2 regions of the Anaerosinus sp. genome follow, and region 1 is predicted to be linked to the other one. Evidence: riboswitches for the same ligand, from Rfam matches in the RefSeq annotation. Region 1 holds a riboswitch; the other holds the start of a gene.
What was found. A riboswitch is a leader RNA that binds a small molecule or an ion and turns the genes downstream of it on or off. The one in region 1 is predicted to bind FMN.
Positions count from the first base shown of each region.

Region 1 (7,881 bases):
GGCATGGGGAGTGTACTAGACGAGTTTCAAACCCATCGCCCATTAATCGCTTGTACAGCAGTAGGTCTTATTTTAGGTGATATGACAACAGGAATTATTATTGGTGGTACATTAGAAATGATTGCTCTTGGCTGGATGAATATTGGTGCTGCAATGGCGCCAGATGCAGCATTGGCTTCTGTTATTTCTACGATTTTAGTTATTGCAGGACATCAAAGTATTGGTGCTGGTATTGCAATTGCAATGCCGCTTGCCGCAGCAGGTCAAGTACTTACGATTTTTGCAAGAACGATCACGATCTTTTTCCAACATAAAGCGGACGATTTTGCTAAAGCAGGTAATTTAAATGGCGTAGATTTTTGCCATATAGCGGCTTTATTTATTCAAGCATTGCGTGTTGCAGTTCCAGCTGTATTAGTTGCAATGTTTGTCGGTACTGGTGCAGTACAAAGCATGTTGGCTGCGATTCCACCAGTAGTTACTGGTGGATTACAAGTAGCTGGCGGATTTATCGTAGTTGTAGGGTATGCAATGGTAATCAATATGATGGGGGCTAAATATTTAATGCCTTTCTTCTTTTTAGGTTTTGTTTGTGCAGCGTTTACCAATTTCAATCTTGTCGCTTTTGGTGTAATTGGTCTTGTAATGGCAATTGTATATATTCAATTAAATCCTAAATACCAAGTTGCAAGTGCTCCAGCAGTTGCTGGAAATGCATCAGCAAATAACTTAAATGACGATTTAGACGACGATTTAGACGATTAATTTGCGAAATAAAAGGAGGATGATAATCGTGGGAGCAGAGAAAAAATTAACTAAAGGTGATATGTTTAGTGCATTTATTCGCTCAAATTTTTTACAAGGTTCATGGAACTTTGAAAGAATGCAGGCGCTTGGATATTGTTTTGGGATGATTCCAATTATAAAAAGATTGTATCAAGGGCAAGACCGTGTAGACGCATTAAAAAGACATTTGGAATTTTATAATACACAACCATTTGTTACTGCACCGATTATTGGGATTACGGCAGCAATGGAAGAGCAAAGAGCCAATGGAGCGGATATTCCTGATGGTGTAATCAATGGGATTAAAGTAGGAATGATGGGCCCGCTTGCTGGTGTTGGTGATCCGATTTTCTGGGGAACACTTCGTCCAATGGTAGCTGCTATGGGGGCATCACTTGCTTTAGGTGGAAGTTTATTTGGCCCGATTTTATTTTTTGTACTTTTCAATGCAGTTCGCTTAGGTGTTAGATGGTATGGGATTCAGTATGGATATGCAAAAGGAACCGATATCGTAAAAGATCTTGCAGGTAATAAATTGCAAAAGATTACAGAAGGCGCTTCTATTCTTGGCTTATTCGTTATGGGTGCATTAGTTTGTAAGTGGACATCAGTAAATATTCCGCTCGTTGTATCAGAAATAGCAATGCAAGATGGTACAATTGTAGTTACGACTGTACAAGATATTTTAAATCAATTGATGCCTGGCTTAGTGCCACTTTTATTAACATTCATGTGCATGAATTTATTGAAAAAGAAAGTAAATGCACTTTGGATTATCTTTGGTTTATTCGCTATTGGTATCGCAGGTTTTGCATTAGGTATACTAAAATAATTTGGCTCATTCTCTAAAAATATATAAATACTCACACAAAAAAGAGGAAGACTAATGCTAATGTGAATAGTAAATAGTCTTTTTCTTTTTTACAATATTTGAAAAGTTGTAGTAAAAAGAAATTAAAAAATAAGAGAATTACTGTTTTAATGTTTGCATGATAAAACCAAAAAATATATAATAAAGTGAGTAAATGGTAGCCAAGGAGATGAATAAATGGATAGAACAGAAGAAATGAAAGATTTAACTTTATTAGGAAAACAAGGCACTGCCTATAATTATAATTACGATCCTGAAGTATTGGAGACATTTGATAATAAACACATAGATAACGCATATTGGGTGAAATTTAATTGTCCGGAATTTACAAGTTTATGCCCGATCACAGGGCAGCCTGATTTTGCAACAATCTATATCAGCTATATACCGGAAATAAAAATGGTAGAAAGTAAATCTTTGAAACTATATTTATTCAGCTTTAGAAATCATGGTGGATTCCATGAAGATGTTGTAAATATTATCATGAAGGATTTAATAGCTAAAATGGATCCTAAATATATAGAGGTTTGGGGGAAATTTTTACCGCGTGGAGGAATTTCGATTGACCCATATTGTAATTATGGCAGACCGGGAACAAAATACGAAGAAATGGCGTGGGAACGCTTTAAAGCACATGATTTAGTTGGTATGGATAAGGTAGATAATCGTTAAAATAGGGAAACTTCGATAGAGTGGGGTTAGGAATATGAATGAATTATTATCGAACGTATTAACAAGAAAAAGCGTTTATCAATTTGAATCAAGGCAAATTGTTGGGGATGAATTATGTGATATTTTAGAGGCTGGGCAATTTGTGTCAGATACAATTCAAATTCAAAATTGGCATTTTCTCGTTATTCAGAAAATGGAAGTTTTAGATCGTATTCGTCAATTATGGAAAGATGAATTAAGTAATAATCGGGCGATGCAAAATAGTATCTCGATGGCGCCGACATTAATTATTGTATCAAGTCAAAAAGATGATACAGACACGATTAATGCTGCGAATGCAACGATTGGTAATATGATGCTGGCTGGGGATAGAAAGGGTATAGGCTGTTGTTGGCTGCCGCTTATTCAATCCTTATTTAAAAGCGAAGAAGGACGTAAGTTAAAACAAGACTTAAGTATTCCGGAAGAATATATTTATTCTAGTGCATTGGCAATCGGATATAAAGCGAACCTGCATAAACAAGAAGTATTAAAACACAATTGCATCGTAAATTTTATACGTTAATTATGGATAATAAAAACAGCTATGAAATATCTCGATTGAGATGCTTCATAGCTGTTTTGTTTATTTATTAAACTGTTTGCGATATGCAATAAGATCAGGAATACTTACAATCGGAAAGTTATGTTTTTTTGCATAATCGACAAGACCTGGTAAGCGAGTCATTGTTCCATCTGGGTTTGTTATTTCACAAAGAACACCGCATGGTTTCAATCCGGCAAGCCTTGCTAAATCTACAGTCGCTTCGGTATGCCCGTCACGCTCAAGGACACCGCCTTGTTTTGCACGAAGCGGGAACACATGTCCTGGTCTATTTAAATCGGATGGTTTGGCTCCATCGGCAATCGCAGCTTTGACTGTAGTAACGCGATCGGCCGCTGATACTCCTGTCGTTACACCAACAACCGCTTCAATTGATTCGGTAAATCCTGTGCCAAAAGGACTCGTATTATGTTCAACCATCATTGGAATTCCAAGTTCAGCAATTTTGCTTTCTGTTAAACAAAGGCAAACAATGCCACTGCAATCATGAATTTGCAGTGCCATCTGCTCATTGGTTAGAGTTTCCGCAGCGAAAATTAAATCGCCTTCATTTTCGCGATTCTCATCATCGACAACGATGACGCCGCTACCCTGTTGAAATGCGCGGATTGCTTTTTCAACGCGTTCAATTTCTGTACCGAATTGAGATAATAAATTTTCCTTCATCAAAAATTCCTCCAAATGATAATTTGGACTTATAGAAGGGTGAGTAAAAAGACAGAATATTACTGCCTACTCTCTTTCATCCAGACTTTAACTGTCGGTACCGGATTCGCACCGGTTCTGCTGACTTTCTAAAAAGAAACGCTTGCGGACTTTCAATATTGATTACCGCCGATTGGGAATTTCACCCTACCCTGAGAATAAGTCATACAATACTATATGATACTCTTTGAAAGGGTAAAGTCAAGAATTTATTTCTTTTTTGGATATTTTAATTGTACGAGATATTGATTTGCTTTTGCTCGGATTGTGGATCCTCCGCTGCCAAATTCATCATCATTTTGTAAAATTGCCAAATCCCATCTTTCTTTAGAATGCAAGTCCCCATACATTCCATAAGGAACTCCGTTATTTTCATAAGGTGGGAAAATTCTATCGACGTTATCGCCAGCTTCTCCATGAGTCATTACGTGTTCAATATCAATTGGAATATCTAACGCATAGGCGAGAACAGCAATTGATTTGGCTAAATTCTCAATTTGAACTTTGGTCGGCGGTTCGGGCCCTATGTCTTCTGGTGTTGCTTGATATGCGGCATTTATTGTAATGCCAATACTTCCGCTATTTCGCATATACGTATGTGGACGAAGTTCAGATAAACTTTTGCCTGATAAATAGATTGTTCCGTCGTAGTCGATATTGATATGATAAGCATCGAATAATTCGCTATAAGGCATACCAGTCCAATGTAGGTAAATTTTAATGGGACGATTTTTTGCTTGCGCTGCTTTTAATAAAGCTGGTTTGGCGTTATAGGCTAACATTTCAAGTTCTGACAAAGAAATAATGGAGAACTTTTCAGAATCGGAATATTCAGGTGTATTTGCGAAGCTGGATATTGGAAAAAAGCAAAGGCAGAAAATAAAAAACAAAATTTTTTTATAGTTTAACAATGATAAAATTCTCCCATCTACGCAATATTTATCAATTATACTACAATTTAAATTATGGTCAAAGGTAATTTTTACGTTCATGTCGAATTTTACTTCAAAGTAGTTAGCGGTGTCATAGTTAGGAGAGATTGCCTTGGTATATGGAGTTATCGATATTGGCTCAAATACAATTCGAATGACGATTTATAAAGTTGAAAGTGTTAAGTTTCGTGTTTTATTGCATAAGAAAGATGCAACTGGTTTAGCTTCTTATGTAAAAAATGGAGCGATGTCTAAACAAGGAATTGAGAAAGCATGTCATGTTTTAAATGAATATAGAATGATTTTAGAAAATTTTAATGTGCAGAATAAGTATGCTTTTGCTACAGCTGCATTTCGTAATATATCAAATAGTAGGGAAGCTGTAGATGAAATTGAGCAACAAACAAATTTAAAAATAGAAGTGATATCGGGAGAGGAAGAAGGTAAGTTAAGTTTTATTGGTGCATCAAGATTGCAATCATTATCAGATGGAATATTGATTGATATTGGTGGCGGTAGTACGGAATTGGTCATCTATAAAAAAGGAATTTATCAGAAAGCTTTGAGTTTACAAATAGGGTCTTTGAGTGCTTATCGGGATTATATTGTAGGATTACATCCAACAATGGAGGAAAAAGAGAAGATTGAACGGGCTGTTTTAGAAAAATTAGAGCAAACGGATGATAAAGATTTTACACATGCGCAATATAAGTTTGGGTATGGAGTGGGGGGAACGGTAAGAGCGGTAAATAAATTAAAGCAGAATTTTTATCAAAATCTACAATGGCGTAATGAATTGGAATCAAAAGATGTTTATCAAATTACAGAGGTGTTAATGCAAGAAAGAGAAAAAGCTCCACGGCAGCTTTTAGATGTGATTTCCAGAATCGCACCATATCGTTTGCGTACGTTGATGCCTGGATTGATTATTTTAAACACATTGTTAAAAAAGTATGAAAGTTGCTTATTAAGGGTAAGTATGTCTGGTGTTCGAGAAGGTTACTTGTATAGTAAAGTGTTAAGTCACCATACCTAAATTATTCTAGCTTAGGTTTAGGATCATGTAGACAGGTCAAACATTTGTCTTTTGAGTAAAAACATAGAGAAAAAATATTGACAATATAAAACCGATGTGTTAGATTAAGTGTATTAAAAGATGAATAAAGATTGAAACTGGTGATAGGGGAGTAAAATCATTAGCGCACTCACAGAGAGCTAAGGGGGCTGGAACTTAGCAGGAAGCGGAATGAATAAGTGGGCCCTTGAGGGTGTCGTGAACGATTTTAATTTATTAGCGACAACGTATGCTTACGTTAATGAGCTGAGAATGTGATAGCATTCAATAGAGGTGGTCGCTTTTTATAGCGGCAAACAAGGTGGTAAACGCAGATCAAGCATCTGTCCTTATATGGACAGATGCTTTTTTATTTGTATTTTTGAGTAGAGGAGATAGAAAAGATGGCAAAAAGATTATTGATGGGAAATGAAGCAATTGCATTAGGGGCGATTCGTGCTGGTGTAAATGTCGTGTCAGGTTATCCAGGGACACCTTCAACAGAAGTATTGGAGACAATTGCAAAAGCAAAAGCTAATTTATATGTAGAATGGTCAATTAATGAAAAAGTTGCGCTTGAAGTTGCGGCTGGTGCTGCTTATACAGGTGCTAGAAGTTTAGTCACAATGAAACAAGTTGGCTTAAATGTAGCAAGTGACCCATTGATGAGTCTCGCTTATATTGGGGTAAAAGGTGGTATGGTAGTCTTAGTTGCTGATGACCCAGGGCCGATTTCTTCGCAAACAGAACAGGATACACGGCATTTTGCGCAGTTTGCTCATTTACCAGTCTTTGATCCTTCTACTCCAGAAGAAGCATATGAAATGATTGGTGATGCATTTAATTATTCAGAAAAATATCAGACCCCTGTAATTTTTCGCCCAACGACACAAGTTTGTCATGCTTGCTCGACGGTGGATGTAGATGAAAGAGTCGTTAAACGTGAAATTGAAGGCTTTGTAAAAGATCCGAAATGGGTGATTTTCCCGAAGCTATCTTATCAAAATCATTTAAAAATTCATGCTAATGAAGGAAAGATTGGCGAAGATTTTTCAACACTTCATTACAATATGATTACAGGTAAAGGAAAACGCGGCATTGCAGCAAATGGAGTATCGGTTACTTATGTTAAAGAAGTTTTATCAGATGAAAATCTAGAGGCAAAAGTGCTAAAGCTGGCGACGAGTCATCCATTTCCAGAAAATTTAGCAAGAGAGTTTTTAGATGGGGTGGATGAAGTGCTCGTCGTTGAAGAACTTGATCCGGTCATTGAAGAAGCACTTTTAAAAATCTGTGGCAAATATCATTTGCCAGTAGAAATTCGCGGAAAGTTAACGCAAGATACAAATGTTGCAGGGAGTAATAATTATGAAACCGTAAAATCTGCAATACATAAATTTTTTGGCATAGAACAAAAGCAGAGTAATGAAATACCGTTGCCAGAGCTGCCAATTCGTCCGCCGGTATTATGTGCAGGCTGTCCGCATCGAGCTTCATTCTATAGTGTAAAAATGGCAATGAAAAGAGCAAAGCAAAGAGCTGTTTTTACAGGAGATATCGGCTGTTACACGCTAGGCAATGCAAAACCGCTGGATATGGTAGACACTTGTCTTTGTATGGGGGCAGGTATTACGATGGCACAGGGGTTAGTTAGAGCGGATAAGAGTGCAAAACATATTGCTTTCATTGGCGATTCAACGTTTTTCCATACTGGAATTCCAGGAATTATTAATGCCGTTTACAATGGAACGGACATTACCGTAATTATTGTGGATAATTCAACAACCGCGATGACAGGGCATCAACCACATCCGGGAACTGGGAAGACGATGATGGGCGATGTTACGGAGAAAGTCAACATTGAAAAAGTGCTCCGTGGTTGCAATGTTGAATTTATAAAAAGAGCAAATCCATTAGATTTGAAATTGGCGATTGAAACAGTAACAGAGGCGGTAGCATTTCCGAAAGTATCTGTTGTACTGTTCGAAGCACCATGCATTGCAATTGTGAAACCTAAACCTAAATCAAAGGTAAATGAAAAATGTATTGGTTGTAAAAAGTGTATTAGAGAGATTGGCTGTCCGGCGATTTCTTTAACGAGTAATGGTAAAGCGATTGTTGATACAAATTTATGCTATGGTTGTACATTATGCAGTCAGGTTTGTCCGGTAAATGCGATTGGAGGTTGTGAAGCATGAATTTGAATTGTTTATTAGCAGGTGTAGGTGGGCAAGGTACGGTACTCGCATCAAAAATC
Region 1 covers NZ_CBDNNH010000017.1:77,851-85,731, forward strand. The annotation lists gene ACWZFG_RS08090 (PTS mannose/fructose/sorbose transporter subunit IIC) at 1-765, shown strand, start outside; gene manZ (PTS mannose transporter subunit IID) at 794-1,618, shown strand; gene queF (preQ(1) synthase) at 1,835-2,329, shown strand; gene ACWZFG_RS08105 (nitroreductase family protein) at 2,364-2,894, shown strand; gene ribB (3,4-dihydroxy-2-butanone-4-phosphate synthase) at 2,955-3,599, opposite strand; FMN riboswitch at 3,664-3,802, opposite strand; gene ACWZFG_RS08115 (N-acetylmuramoyl-L-alanine amidase) at 3,848-4,435, opposite strand; gene ACWZFG_RS08120 (Ppx/GppA phosphatase family protein) at 4,683-5,606, shown strand; gene iorA (indolepyruvate ferredoxin oxidoreductase subunit alpha) at 6,029-7,822, shown strand; gene ACWZFG_RS08130 (indolepyruvate oxidoreductase subunit beta) at 7,819-7,881, shown strand, end outside.

Region 2 (7,881 bases), on a different contig from region 1:
CCCACCTATTTTAAAATACCGTTTCTTCATTATCCCAATGAATTCATCAGAATAAGAGAAAATCCTCTTTTTCTCTAAAAAATGATTGCAAAACCTTTTAAAGATATGATAGAATAGTTATATTATTGTATAAGGATGATCTTGTCCTTCGTAAAAGGAGGTGGAATACATGGCAAGTGTTTGTGAAATTTGTGCAAAAGGTGAAGCTAGCGGTTTTAACGTCAGCCATTCCCATTTAAAAACTAAACGTACATGGAAACCAAACATTCAACGTGTACGCGCTGTAATGAATGGTGAGGTAAAAAGAGTGAATGTTTGTACTCGTTGCCTACGTTCCGGTAAAGTTCAACGTGCTATCTAATTAGCTAGTATAAAAATAAGAGGACTGATATAATCAGCCCTCTTATTTTTATACTTTTTTCATTTTTAAAAGAATTTTTTCTAAATCATCTTTGGAGAACTCATATTTTTCTCCACAAAAGTGGCATATAATTTCTGCTTTTTCTTCTTCAATGAGACTTTTTAATTCACTTTCGCCTAAACTGATTAAAACCTCTTCAATTTTCTCTCCCGAACATTGACAGGCAAATTGTAATTCACTTTCCGTGTGGAACGTAACTTCCATTCCTTTAAAAACAGCATGAATGATATCTTTTGCGTTCATTCCATCTTTTATCATTTTTGATACAGGGTCAAGGTTCTTTAAATTCATTTCTAGCTTATCAATAGATTCTGGCTCAATATTAGGCAAAGCCTGAATAAAAAATCCACCGGCAGCTAGTACGTCTAATTCTGGGCTAACTAAAACCCCTAATCCAACACTAGAAGGAGTTTGCTCTGATACCATTAAATATTGTGTAATATCTTCAGCAATTTCACCTGTAATTAATTCCGCACTCCCCGTAAACGGCTGCTTTAATCCCGTAAATCTTGTCACAGAGATAGTTCCTTGCCCTACACCCTCTCCTACATCAAGCTTGCCATTTTTCAATGGTAAGTTAACCTGAGGATAATCCACGTAGCCACGAACAAAACCATCGGCATTTGCATCAGCAACAATTTTACCAAGTGGTCCATCGCCTTGTATTTTTAACGTTATACATTCTTCTGTTTTTAAATTTGCTGCTAAGAGCAAAGCCCCCGTCATCGTTCTTCCTAAAGCTGCTGCTGCTAAAGGATAACACGCGTGCCTTTTGCTAGCTTCATCAACTAGTTGTGTCGTAACTGCAGCAAATATACGAATTCCATTTGCAGTAGCTTTCACTAAATGATTTTTCATTCATCCACCTCATTTATAAAGTAAATGCTGAGCCGACTTTTATCCGATGGCAAACGAGGTCTCATACCCCCGCTTCTTTAAGCGGAAGTAAAGACCTCGTAAGCCCCTGGATTACGCGTCTGATTTCAGCGGGAGTAAAACTCCTGCTGAAACAGCCTTGTTTATACCGACCCAGCAAAAAAATTTAAAAAGTAAGCTCCATCAAGGTATCTTTTGTATCGATATCTTTAATGCTTATCCTATCAGCCTCAATTATCGCAATGGTGGATTTCTTATCAGCTCGCTTTGACATAGAGGGTGAACCTGGATTTAAAAAGATTGTCTCATTTATTTTTTCCAAGACATTTGTATGAATATGTCCAGTAATAAAAAGATCTACTTTCAGGTGTTTTGCTAACGCAATTTTTTCTTTCTCACTAAACAAGTGACCATGCGTAACTAAAATCCTTTTTCCGTCAATCACAAGATAAGCATAAGGTGCTTGTAAAGGCATGTTAAGCACCATTGCATCTACCTCGGAATCACAATTGCCCTTTGCGATATGAAGTGGAATCGGACATTCATTTAAAGCTTCAACCAATGATGCTGGATTATAGTCATCTAAAATCGGATTTCGCGGGCCATGGTATAAAACATCGCCTGCATGAATGATGAAATCCGCATCAGAAAAAAAACTTTGATAAACTTTTTTCCATATTTCCACTGAACCATGTGTATCACTAATAACACCGATTTTCATGATAGATACCACCTTTCATTCCCCTGGAAATATATTACATGGATTTTAATAAATTAGCCATTTCAATCGCTGCCATAGCACCGTCATAGCCTTTATTTCCAGCCTTTGTGCCAGCACGCTCAATTGCTTGTTCAATATTTTCTGTTGTCACTACGCCAAAAATTGTTGGAACTCCGCTAGCTAAACCAACTTGAGCAACGCCTTTAGCAACTTCATTACAAACATAATCATAATGTGTAGTTGATCCACGAATCACTGCGCCTAAGCAAATAACTGCATCATATTTTTTGCTTGTCGCCATTTTTTGAGCAAGCATTGGAATTTCATAAGCACCTGGCACCCATACAACATCAATATCTGCATCATCTGCCCCATGACGCTTTAATCCATCTAATGCACCTCCCAATAGTTTGCTTGTAATAAATTCATTAAACCTTGCTACTACAATTCCTACTTTTAATCCTTCTGCTGTTAATTTACCTTCAATAATATTAGCCATTCTTTACGTCCCCCTCATAACCTTTCAACATATGTCCCATTTTTACTTTTTTTATAGATAAATATTTTTTATTAAACTTATTCGCTTTGATTTCTAATGGTACTCTCTCTACAATTTTCAATCCATAACCTTCAAGCCCAGCACGTTTTTCAGGATTATTTGTTAGCAGTCGAATGCTCGTTAGCCCTAAATCAGAAAGAATTTGCGCCCCAATTCCATAATCTCGTAAATCTGGTGCAAACCCTAATAATAAGTTTGCTTCAACTGTATCTTTTCCTTGATCTTGTAATTCGTAAGCCCGAATTTTATTTGCTAAGCCAATGCCACGTCCCTCTTGACGCATATATAATAAAACGCCTTGACCTTCTTCTTCTATTCGTTCCATAGCCCTTGCTAACTGGTCTCCACAATCACAACGTAAAGATCCAAATACATCTCCTGTTAAGCATTCAGAATGTACTCGAACCAATACATTTTCTTTATTTTCTACATCTCCCTTTATCATCGCTACATGACATTTGCCTGTTAGTCTATCTTCATATGCAGCCAATTTAAATTGACCAAATTTGGACGGGAGAGAAGTTGTAGCAACGCATTTGATAAAATTTTCTGTTGATTTGCGATATTTAATTAAATCGGCTATCGTAATAATTTTCAAGTCATGCTTTTGAGCAAACTTCAATAAATCAGGTACGCGTGCCATTTTTCCATCATCATTCATAATTTCACAAATGACTCCTGCAGGAGTAAATCCTGCTAATTTAGCAAGATCTACAGCAGCTTCAGTATGCCCTGCACGTCTCAAAACCCCGCCATCTACTGCCCTCAAAGGGAAAACATGTCCAGGACGACGTAATTTATCGGAAGTAGTTTTCGGATCTAAAATTGCCTTTACTGTATAAGCACGTTCATATGCGGATATCCCAGTTGTTGTATCATATGCATCTACTGAAACAGTAAAAGCAGTTCCATTCGCATCTGTATTATGCATTACCATTGCATCTAATTCTAATTCATCTAATCTTTTTCCATGCACAGGCATACAAATTAGCCCTCTACCATATGTAGCCATAAAATTAATCGCTTCTGGAGTAACCATTTCCGCAGCCATAAGAAGGTCGCCCTCATTTTCGCGTTCTTCATCATCAACAACAATAATCATTTTACCTAATTTTATATCTTCTATTGCCGATTCAATCGAGCTAAAACTCATTATATTCCCTCCATTAAAATCCATTTTCTCGCAAGAAATCCATAGATATACTTGTTGTTTTCTCTTCTTTTACCGATAAATTCAGCAAACGTTCTACGTATTTTCCGATAATATCATTTTCAATATTAACAATATCTCCAACAGCTTTCTTTCCTAAAGTCGTCATTTGCGCACTATGTGGAATCAGAGATACTGAAAAATACGAATCTGCCATCTCAACAACCGTTAAACTGATACCATCAATCGCTACAGACCCTTTTTCAATGATATAACGTAATAAATGGTCTGCAACTTTTATTTTTACAACAATTGCATTATCATCCTTTGTCATACTTAGAATTGTTCCAATTCCATCAATATGACCACTAACGATATGCCCCCCAAATCGATCACCTAATGCCAAAGTTCTTTCTAAATTTACAACATCACCAATCTTGAGCTGTGATAAAACAGTTCTTTTTACTGTCTCTGGCATAACATCCGCTGTAAAGTCATGTTGATGATAACGAACAACCGTAAGGCAAGTTCCATTGACTGCGATACTGTCTCCTATTTTTACATCTTCAAGCACTTTTTTTGCCGTAATTGTAAGTTGAATTGATTTAGCACCAGATTGAATTGCCTTTACGATTCCTAATTCTTCAATAAGCCCTGTAAACAATAACCTATGCCTCCTTATCTTACATAGCCGGTAATTAAAATATCTTCATCAAAGCGCTCCGTAGTAATATCATTTAACTGATAGGCATCTTTCATATAAAAAGTTCCTTTTCCGCCTACCGGAGAAGCTGCATCTGTTCCGCCAATAATTTTAGGTGCAATAAAGCAATGCACCTTATCCACTAAATGTTCAACAAAAAATGAATAATTTATTCTTGAACCACCCTCAACCAAGATACTACAAATATTTTTTTCAGCTAAAATTTTAAGTAGATCACTTAAATCAACTCGATCAGCTTTTTCCTTCGTCACAATCACTTCAATTCCTACTTGAAGTAAAGCCGCGATTTTTTCTTGAGATGCTCTTTCTGTAACCGCAAGAATAGTATGTGCACTTTTATCCGTTATAACAATAGAATCTAACGGAATTCGTGCCTTGCTATCGACAATGATGCGAACTGGATTTTTTCCCAAGTGGTCTAGTCTTGTTGTTAACGTAGGATTATCAGCTAAAACAGTCCCAATTCCAATTAAAATTCCATCATATAAATCACGTAATTGATGTACGAATTTACGTGATTTTTCATTTGTTATCCATTTTGAATCCCCAGAAACAGTTGCAATTTTTCCATCTAAGGTCATCGCCGTTTTTACGACAATAAAGGGCATTTTATGTACAATCCACTTTAGAAAAACTTCATTTAGTTTCTCTGCCTCATCGCGACATACACCCTCAACCACTTCAATTCCTGCTGCTTTTAATTCTTTTAATCCATTTCCTGCAACCAGTGGGTTCGGATCAGTCATCGCTACAATGACTTTTTTTATCCCTGCTTTTATTATCGCTTGGCAGCAAGGTGGTGTTTTCCCATAATGCGAACACGGTTCTAACGTAACATAAATATCTGCACCTTTTGCTAACTCTCCTGCTTGGTGTAGCGCATGAATTTCAGCATGCTCTGTTCCAGCTTTTCTATGCCAGCCTTGTCCCACAATTCGATTATCTTTTACAATAACGGCACCAACTAATGGATTTGGCGTTGTTCGCCCTGATGCATAGGCAGCGATTCTTAATGCTTCACGCATATAAATTTCATCCATTAAATCATCTCCCTAAAAATAAAGAGACTATTAAAAAGAGATTCATCCCTTTTAACAGCCTCAGACAGACATACCTATAGTAAATAAAAATTCCTATAAGCTAAGTCTTTTTTCATCCAGACTATACTGTCGGCCTCGGAATTTCACCGAATCTGCCAAAAGGCTCGCGGGCTTTACCGCCGGTAAGGAGTTTCACCTTCCCCAAAGACTGCTTAAATTATATATAAATAATAATTAAATTCTAACATCGTGCACCAAAATAATCAAGTAAATTTATCATAGATTCTTACTATCGGAAGATTTTACAATTTCAGATAAAACTCTTTTTACTAAGTCATCTGAAATATCATTACGAATAATTACCTGCCCAATCGAGTTCATCAATACCCACTTTACTTTACCACTCGTCACTTTTTTATCCCGACCAATAAATTCAAATAAGTTTTCAATCGTACAATCAAAAGCATATAAAGGCAACTGAAATTTTTGTATGATCTGAATGACTCTATTTAAAACCGTTTCATCAATAAGCCCTAAATAGTGACTTAATAAGGCGGCTCCATGCATTCCTATCCCAACTGCTTCACCATGATTATATTTTTTATAACCCGTATCACTTTCAACCGCATGCGCAATTGTATGCCCAAAATTCAAAATAATCCGCAGTCCAGCTTCCTTTTCATCTTTACTCACCACATCTGCCTTTATCTCACATGAACGCCGAATTATATGAGATAATGTATTTTTATCAAGTTCCAATATTTTTTGACTATTTGTATCTAAATAATCAAAAAACTTATCGTCAGCAATAATCCCATATTTAATAATTTCCGCTAATCCTGAATAAATTTCACGTTGCGGAAGTGTTTGTAATATCTCTAAATCAATCAGAACAAATTTAGGTTGATAAAAAGCACCAATCAAATTTTTACCTAACTCGTGATTAATTGCAACCTTTCCGCCTACACTTGAATCTACTTGCGCTAATAGGCTGGTTGGAATCTGTATAAACGGTACACCACGCAAATAAGTAGCAGCAATAAAGCCTGTTAAATCTCCAACCACGCCCCCGCCTAATGCGATTATCGGAGATTTTCTATCTAACCCCAATTCAATTACTTTCGTATAAATTTTTTGTGCGATATTAAATGATTTTGCCTGCTCACCTGCATGAACAACAAACAAATCGAATGCAAACCCATTTTGATTCAGGATATTTAATAGTTTATCCCCATATAAAAGTGCTACATTACTATCTGAAATTAACAAGCCTCGCTTTGAAAAAGAAAAGGATTGCATCAGTACTTCTAATTGGTCCAAAAAACCTTCACCAATATGAATATCGTAACTCTGACTACCAAGCACAACGCTAACCTCTTGCACGTAAAATCCCCCCTTTTCTCATAAAATCAATGATTTTATCTGTTACTTGTAACGGCGAAATATTGCTTGTATCAATCACACAATCCGCTTTACGATAAAATTCTATACGAGATTTTAGCAACTCCTCAATTACCTTACGTCGATCAACCGTTTCTAATAAAGGACGTGAATTTCTTCTGCTAGTTCTCTCTAAAATAGAATCAATTGAAGCAGTTAGTGAGACAACAACTCCATTTTGGCTTAGCAAATTCATATTATGTGGATTAAGAACCACACCTCCGCCAGTTGAGATAACTGCATGATGATATTTGGCAATAGTTTTGATAATTTCTGTTTCTCTTTCACGAAAATATTTTTCTCCATATTTTCGAAACATTTCCGGAATACTCATCTTATTTACAGCTTCAATCTTATTATCAGTGTCGATAAAAGAATACCCTATTCTATTAGCCAATAATCGTCCAGTACTCGTCTTTCCTGTGCCCATAAAGCCAATTAATATAACATTTTTCATCATATCACCTATTTATTCTTGCTATGTAATGATCTATTGCTGCCTTTAAGTCACAAATATTGTCTCCACCAAACTTTTCAATTAACAGTTCCGCAAGCACAATTGCCGTCATTGCTTCGCCTACTACTGAGGCTGCAGAGACTGCACAAACATCGCTTCGCTCTGTATTCGCTTTTACTTCTTCCTTAGAGTTTATATCAACCGAAGCTAATGGACGCATCAAGGTAGGGATTGGTTTCATTACAGCTTTAATTACAATAGCTTCTCCATTGCTCATGCCACCCTCAATTCCACCTGCATGATTTGTTTTTCGATAGACGTTCTTATTCGCATTATAAAACATTTCATCATGGGATTGACTTCCTGGTAAATTGGCAAATTCAAAACCTTCACCCACTTCTACCCCTTTAATTGCTTGTATAGACATTAGCGCACTCGCCAATTTTGCATCAAGTCTTCTATCCCACTGAATGTGGCTCCCCAAACCAGGAAT
Region 2 covers NZ_CBDNNH010000004.1:68,907-76,787, forward strand. The annotation lists gene rpmB (50S ribosomal protein L28) at 170-361, shown strand; gene hslO (Hsp33 family molecular chaperone HslO) at 410-1,279, opposite strand; gene yfcE (phosphodiesterase) at 1,464-2,018, opposite strand; gene ribH (6,7-dimethyl-8-ribityllumazine synthase) at 2,053-2,517, opposite strand; gene ACWZFG_RS03570 (bifunctional 3,4-dihydroxy-2-butanone-4-phosphate synthase/GTP cyclohydrolase II) at 2,510-3,730, opposite strand; gene ACWZFG_RS03575 (riboflavin synthase) at 3,744-4,391, opposite strand; gene ribD (bifunctional diaminohydroxyphosphoribosylaminopyrimidine deaminase/5-amino-6-(5-phosphoribosylamino)uracil reductase RibD) at 4,406-5,491, opposite strand; FMN riboswitch at 5,592-5,704, opposite strand; gene aroB (3-dehydroquinate synthase) at 5,768-6,874, opposite strand; gene ACWZFG_RS03590 (shikimate kinase) at 6,861-7,388, opposite strand; gene aroC (chorismate synthase) at 7,393-7,881, opposite strand, start outside.
Region 2: it holds a riboswitch for FMN, as region 1 does, so the genes downstream of both, ribD (bifunctional diaminohydroxyphosphoribosylaminopyrimidine deaminase/5-amino-6-(5-phosphoribosylamino)uracil reductase RibD) here and ribB (3,4-dihydroxy-2-butanone-4-phosphate synthase) in region 1, are expected to answer to the same signal.